One region of the Bariatricus sp. HCP28S3_D3 genome, then DNA from elsewhere that is predicted to be linked to it. Evidence: a T-box and tRNA genes for the amino acid it is inferred to sense, from the RefSeq annotation. Region 1 holds a T-box; the other holds one or more tRNA genes.
What was found. The T-box of region 1 lies ahead of ACTNB3_RS01160 (valine--tRNA ligase). A T-box ahead of a tRNA ligase gene usually reads a tRNA of that ligase, here a tRNA-Val.
Positions count from the first base shown of each region.

Region 1 (3,419 bases):
TACCAGTACATCTGTCGGATAGAAGTAATCCAGATCCTCTGTCTTATCCGGCCAGCCGAGTGTGGAGAATGGCCACAGTGCAGAACTGAACCATGTGTCCAGTGTATCTTCATCCTGTGTAAAATGTTTGCATCCGCAATGCGGGCAAACCTCCGGCATCTCTCTTGCGACTACAAACTCACCGCATTCATCACAGTAGTAAGCCGGGATTCTGTGCCCCCACCAGATCTGACGGGAAATACACCAGTCACGGATATTTTCCAGCCAGTGCAGGTAAATCTTATTGAAACGCTCCGGAACAAACTTCAGTTCTCCCTTTTGAATTGCTTCGATAGCCGGCTTTGCCAGTTCGTCCATCTTAACAAACCACTGTGGTTTGATCAGCGGTTCTACCGTTGTTCCGCATCGGTCATGAGTTCCTACATTATGTGTATGTTCTTCAATTTTAACCAGATATCCCTGTTCTTCCAGATCTGCTACGATAGCCTTTCTTGCCTCATAACGATCCATGCCGGAATATTTTCCATAGCCTTCTACGATCGTTGCATCGTCATTCATGATATTGATCTCCGGAAGGTTATGACGTTTTCCTACTTCAAAGTCGTTCGGATCGTGAGCCGGTGTGATCTTAACCGCTCCTGTTCCAAATTCTTTATCCACATAAGAATCGGCAACAATCGGTATTTCTCTTCCAACCAGTGGAAGCAGTACCATCTTGCCTACAATATCTGTATATCTCTCATCATCCGGATGTACCGCAATCGCCGTATCACCAAGCATCGTCTCCGGACGCGTTGTAGCGATCTCAAGGAACCGGTCTGTTCCGATGATCGGATACTTGATATGCCAGAAATGTCCTGCCTGTTCTTCGTGTTCTACTTCTGCGTCTGAAAGACAGGTCTTACATACCGGACACCAGTTGACGATGCGTGAGCCTTTGTAAATATATCCTTTTTCATATAAGCGGATGAATACTTCTTCTACTGCTTTGGAACATCCTTCGTCCATGGTGAAACGTTCTCTGTCCCAGTCACAGGATACACCGAGCTTTTCAAGCTGTCTCTCGATGGTTCCGGCATATTCTTCCTTCCACTGCCAGGTCCTCTTAAGGAATCCTTCTCTTCCCAGCTCTTTCTTATCAATTCCTTCTGCTTTGAGTTGATTCGTAACCTTTACTTCTGTCGAAATCGCCGCATGGTCTGTTCCCGGAATCCAGAGTGCATTGTAGCCCTGCATTCTTTTGTAACGGATCAGGATGTCCTGAAGCGTATTGTCAAGCGCATGTCCCATGTGCAGCTTTCCTGTGATATTCGGTGGCGGCATCACCGTTGTAAACGGCTTCCTGTCTCTGTCCACCTCTGCGTGGAAGTACTTTTTCTCACACCACTTTTTGTAAAGCTTCGGTTCAATTTCTTTCGGATTATATGTTTTCTCCAAATTCTTACTCATTGCTTCCTCCTCAAATTTCATTCACTTTCTGTGTGTTCATAAAGGTTCCGCCAAGAATGTAAAAACGCCCTCTACAAAACGTAAAGGGCGTAGTAATCACGCGGTACCACCTTTGTTATATGAAGTCTCTCTAATACTTCATATATCTCATAGTTCTGTAACGGAAACCACCCCGTGATATCCTACTCGCCCGTTCAGATATCCGGCTCAAAAGCTACCTTCTGTATCCGTTTCCCGCGAACCACCTTTCAGCCAGTGAATGGTCCTCTCTTTCCGGCCCTAAATACATACTCCTCTTTCTCTCTGCCTTTCTCATAACTATTGATTATAATAGTATTCAATCCCCGGTTTGTCAAGAATGGAAAATCAAGATTCATAAAAGATTCATAAAATCTTTAGAATCTAGTGTGCTGGGGCAGTGCACTAAAACTCATGAATAAAGATTCCGCTTCTTAGTTTTGGTTCAAACCATGTGGATTTTGGCGGCATCAGTCTCCCTTCATCCGCCACTTCAAGAAGTTCCCGCATAGAAGTCGGGAACATGGCAAATGCCACTGCATTTTCCTCCCCATCCACAATATTCATCAGTTCCTTAAGGCCGCGGATTCCTCCGACAAACTGGATCCTTGTATCGGTCTTCGGATCCTGGATTCCCATAACCGGTGAAAGAATGTGATCCTGAAGAATAGAAACATCCAAACCTCTCACGGCATCTTCCGGGCAAATTTTCGGTTTTGCCTTAAGAAGGTACCATCCTTCTTCTAGATACATGGCAATTCCACCTTTCTGCCGCGGCCGGATTTCTTCTTTCCCTGTGTACTCAACCCAAAACCCGCTCTTAAGAAGCTCCGGAAGATTTCCAATAATCTCACTTGGAACCTGATGCACCACTCTGTTATAATCCAGAATCCTTAGTTCTGCCTCATCAAAAAGAACCGCCAGAAAATAATTAAATTCTTCTTTTCCGGTGTATTCCGGATTTTCCTTTCTTCTCTTAAGCGCCACCTTTACAGCTGACGCTGCCCGATGATGTCCATCTGCGATATAAAGACTATCCAGTTCACCGAATCGTCTGCAGATATCCAGGTTCCATTCTTCCTCTTCTATTTTCCAGACACGATGCCTGATTCCATCATCACTCACGAAATCATACACCGGCATCCGGGATACCGCCTCCGTAATCTTTTCTCTGATTCCTTCATTGGAACGATAAGCCAGAAAAATGGGCCCCGTATGTGCACTGCAGATATCGACGTGCCGAATCCGGTCAATTTCTTTGTCCTCTCTGGTATTCTCATGTTTTTTTATAACCTGATTCAGATAATCATCTACGGATGCACAGCACACCAGCCCTCTCTGACTCCTGCCATCCATGGTAAGCTCATAAAGATAAAGACAGGGATTCTCATCCTGAATAAGCTGCCCCTCTGCCTTCATTTCCCGAAGCGTATCACGGGCTCTTTCGTATACCTGATCCGAATACATATCCGTCCCCTCCGGAAATTGTGTCTCCGCACGGTCTATTTTCAAAAAAGACAGCGGATGTTCCTCCACGATTTTTCTCGCCTCTTTGCTGCTGTATACATCATACGGGAGTGCTGCGATTTCTCTGGCAAGCTCCGGCGCCGGACGGACTCCTCTGAACGGTCTGATCTCTGCCATGTTCTTCACCCTCTTCTATCACATTTGATAAATTTATGTCCAGTTTACTCTCTTTGTTCTTATTTCGCAATAGAAATTATCTCTGTTTCAACTCCACACAGAAATCTTTTACATCTTCCCTGAGATACCGCAGCAAATCCTTCGAGTCTTTGTACTGCTCCTTCACGAGAATTCTCAGATACCCTTCTATCGCCCTTTCCAGGTGCTCCGGCTCCGGTACATTCTCCCCCATCATACGGCGAAGAATTCCCCGCAGCACGATATTGCAGATATTGAAAAACTGCCTTTCATAATCATACTGATATTCT
Region 1 covers NZ_JBQHTK010000001.1:249,741-253,159, forward strand. The annotation lists gene ACTNB3_RS01160 (valine--tRNA ligase) at 1-1,449, opposite strand, end outside; T-box leader at 1,530-1,762, opposite strand; gene ACTNB3_RS01165 (DUF1015 domain-containing protein) at 1,873-3,111, opposite strand; gene ACTNB3_RS01170 (DUF6179 domain-containing protein) at 3,188-3,419, opposite strand, start outside.

Region 2 (3,419 bases), on a different contig from region 1:
ATATTTTCTACAATATACAGATTTTCCTCCAAAAGGCCTGCCACATGTTTAAGCAGCTTCATGCTGGAAATACCACTGTATTTTTCATCCGTATCCGGGAAGTGCTTCCCTATATCGCCGAGAGCCGCAGCTCCCAGAAGAGCATCCATAATCGCATGCAGAAGAACATCTGCATCGGAATGTCCCAAAAGCCCCTTCTCATAAGGAATCTTCACTCCTCCGAGAATCAAATCTCTTCCTTCCGTTAGTCTGTGTACATCATATCCCATTCCAACCCGCATATCCCGTCTTCTCCTTCCCGATATGTACCTGATTCTTCTTTTTACGGCTCTTCTTCTGCCTCTTCATCTGTTTCTTCTCCGGAAGCAGTTCCCCATCCTTCCTCATCCATTTCAGAAAAATCGGGATCCTCATCCAGAGGCTCTGCGTCTTCGTCCATCATCACTTCACCATCATCGCTGTCCTTTCCATCGCCTGAATTTGCAGATTCATTCTTTTCATCAGCAACGGTCGGAGCTTTCCACACACGTTCCGTATTGTCAGTACGCGCCGGATTCCCGGTTCCTTCTGCCTCAACTGTGACCTCGTCAACGCTCTCATCATCGTCTCCGTTTACCGCGTCACCGGATGCTTCCTTTTCTGCTTTCATATCCTTCAGAAGTTCACGGATATTCAAAATCACTGTAGCAGCACCAAATACAATAAAGATGACTCCGAAAATGATCAAAACTGTCTTGTAGTTCGGGTTGCCCTGCATAACATCCATAATCAGTTTGACACCATTATATATCAGGTATGCACCTACAAGAATCATCAACGTCCTTCTCGTTTTTCCTTGCATTTTTTCTTCCTCCGTATTCTACATCATCACAACAATTACAGTATCCTCATGTAACTGAACTGTTATTCATTCTACCATACTTGAATTGAAATTTCCATGTTTTTTCGATTACGGCTTCTGTAATCCATGCCTCTTTATTCCTATCCCAAACACGTCAAATGGCATTCTCAAAAAAAATAATTTTTTTCAAAAAAAGTGTTGACATTTTGAGATCTTCGAGATATACTATAGAAGTCGGTTGCGGGAAAGCAACTTACAGAAATGGGATCATAGCTCAGCTGGGAGAGCATCTGCCTTACAAGCAGAGGGTCATAGGTTCGAGCCCTATTGGTCCCACTTCACTGAAAAGTGAATATGGCGGGATAGCTCAGTTGGCTAGAGCACACGGTTCATACCCGTGGTGTCGCTGGTTCAAATCCAGTTCCCGCTACTAAAAAGTCTGGTTTTCCAGACTTTTTTCTTGTTCAAAACAACGTGTTATTTCAGTTACGAAATAAAAAGCCGGGATCATCTCATTTCTGCGATCATCCCGGCTTATCTATTGATTATTGTTCTATCTATTACAGTATATTTCTATTACACAATTCCCTGAGCAGTCATAGCATCTACAACTTTTTCAAATCCTGCAATGTTTGCACCCACTACATAATTGCCTTTTGCTCCGTAACGTTCTGCTGCATCAGCCATGTTATGGCAGATATTTACCATGATGTTTTTCAGTTTCGCATCAACTTCTTCGAATGTCCAGCTCAGACGTTCGCTATTCTGAGACATTTCCAGAGCAGATGTTGCAACACCGCCTGCATTCGCTGCTTTACCAGGTGCAAATAATACGCCGTTCTCCTGAAGATATTGTGTTGCTTCGATGGTTGTCGGCATATTTGCTCCTTCTGCTACTGCAATACATCCGTTTGCGACAAGCTGTTTCGCATCATCAAGAAGAAGTTCATTCTGTGTTGCACACGGAAGTGCAATATCTACTTTTACAGACCATACACCGCGTCCTTCATGGTATTCTGAGTTCGGACGATACTTCTTGTACTCTGTCAATCTTGCACGATTTACTTCTTTGATCTCTTTCAGTGCTGCCACATCGATTCCTTCCGGATCGTATACCCATCCTGTAGAATCACTTACGGTAACAACCTTTGCTCCGAGCTGCTGAGCTTTCTGTGTAGCATAAATAGCAACATTTCCAGATCCGGATACTGCCACTGTCTTGCCTGCAAGCTCAATTCCGTTGAGTTTCAGCATCTCTTCTGTCAGATACAGAAGTCCGTATCCGGTTGCTTCTGTACGTGCAAGAGATCCGCCGTAGCTTAATCCTTTACCTGTAAGAACACCTTCGTAGAGTCCGCGGATTCTCTTATACTGTCCGAACATGTAGCCGATTTCTCTTGCTCCTGTACCGATATCTCCAGCCGGCACATCCGTGTCTGCACCGATATATTTGCAAAGCTCTGTCATAAAGCTCTGACAGAATGCCATTACTTCTCTGTCTGATTTTCCCTTCGGATCAAAGTCAGAACCACCTTTACCTCCACCGATCGGAAGACCGGTAAGAGAATTCTTAAAGATCTGCTCGAATCCAAGGAACTTGATAATACCGAGGTTTACGGACGGATGGAGACGAAGCCCTCCTTTATATGGTCCGATTGCGCTGTTGAACTGTACACGGTATCCTGTGTTAACATGAACCTGTCCCTTATCGTCTACCCACGGTACACGGAACTTAATCTGTCTCTCCGGTTCTACTAATCTTTCCAGAAGCGCATCTTTTCTGAATTTTTCTTCATCCGCCTCTACTACAACACGAAGAGATTCCAAAACCTCTTTGACTGCCTGATGAAATTCCGGTTCTGCCGGATTCTTTTTAACTACTGATTCAATTACCTCATCAACATATGACATACTACTCAATACCTCCTGTTCATTTTTTCAAATGCTTTTCATATTTACCAAATCAATTTCATTATGAAAACCACTGAATAACCTTTTTCCACTTTAAAACATCCTCTATACAATGTCAAGTTTTTTTTGCTATTTTTTGCCTGTATTTGAATATCAGAGCGCATTCTGTTTCACTTTATATAATATTTCTGATTATATTATTGATTTATATTATTTTTCCTGCAAGTATTCTTTGTATTTCCTGCACGTGCATTGCTACCATTCTGTATTTTTACAAAAAAGAACCATTTTCACACATCCATATTCTTAGCAATTTGCCATATCATATGTATTGTATGAAAACGGTTCTCATTTTATTTATATTACATCAAACAGACTTGTGACTTATTTAAAATACTTCACTCCGGATTCAAAAATCTTCATATCCTGCTCGCCGTAAATATTGACAGCTACACTGTCGCCGCGACGCTCTGAATGTGCCATCTTGCCAAGTACTCGTCCATCCGGGCTTGTAATACCTTCGATCGCACAATATGAACCATTGACATTCCACTCTTCATCCATAGAAACATTGCCATCAAGATCGCAATACTGGGTCGCAACCTGTCCGTTTGCGAACAGCTTGTCAAGCCACTCCTTGCTTGCTACGAAACGTCCTTCACCATGA
Region 2 covers NZ_JBQHTK010000003.1:105,185-108,603, forward strand. The annotation lists gene ispF (2-C-methyl-D-erythritol 2,4-cyclodiphosphate synthase) at 1-281, opposite strand, end outside; gene ACTNB3_RS04060 (hypothetical protein) at 323-841, opposite strand; tRNA gene ACTNB3_RS04065 (tRNA-Val) at 1,105-1,177, shown strand; tRNA gene ACTNB3_RS04070 (tRNA-Met) at 1,198-1,271, shown strand; gene gdhA (NADP-specific glutamate dehydrogenase) at 1,418-2,752, opposite strand; gene ACTNB3_RS04080 (phosphoribosylformylglycinamidine synthase) at 3,137-3,419, opposite strand, start outside.
Region 2: it has a tRNA-Val gene. The T-box ahead of ACTNB3_RS01160 (valine--tRNA ligase) is inferred to sense a tRNA for this amino acid. The anticodon was not compared.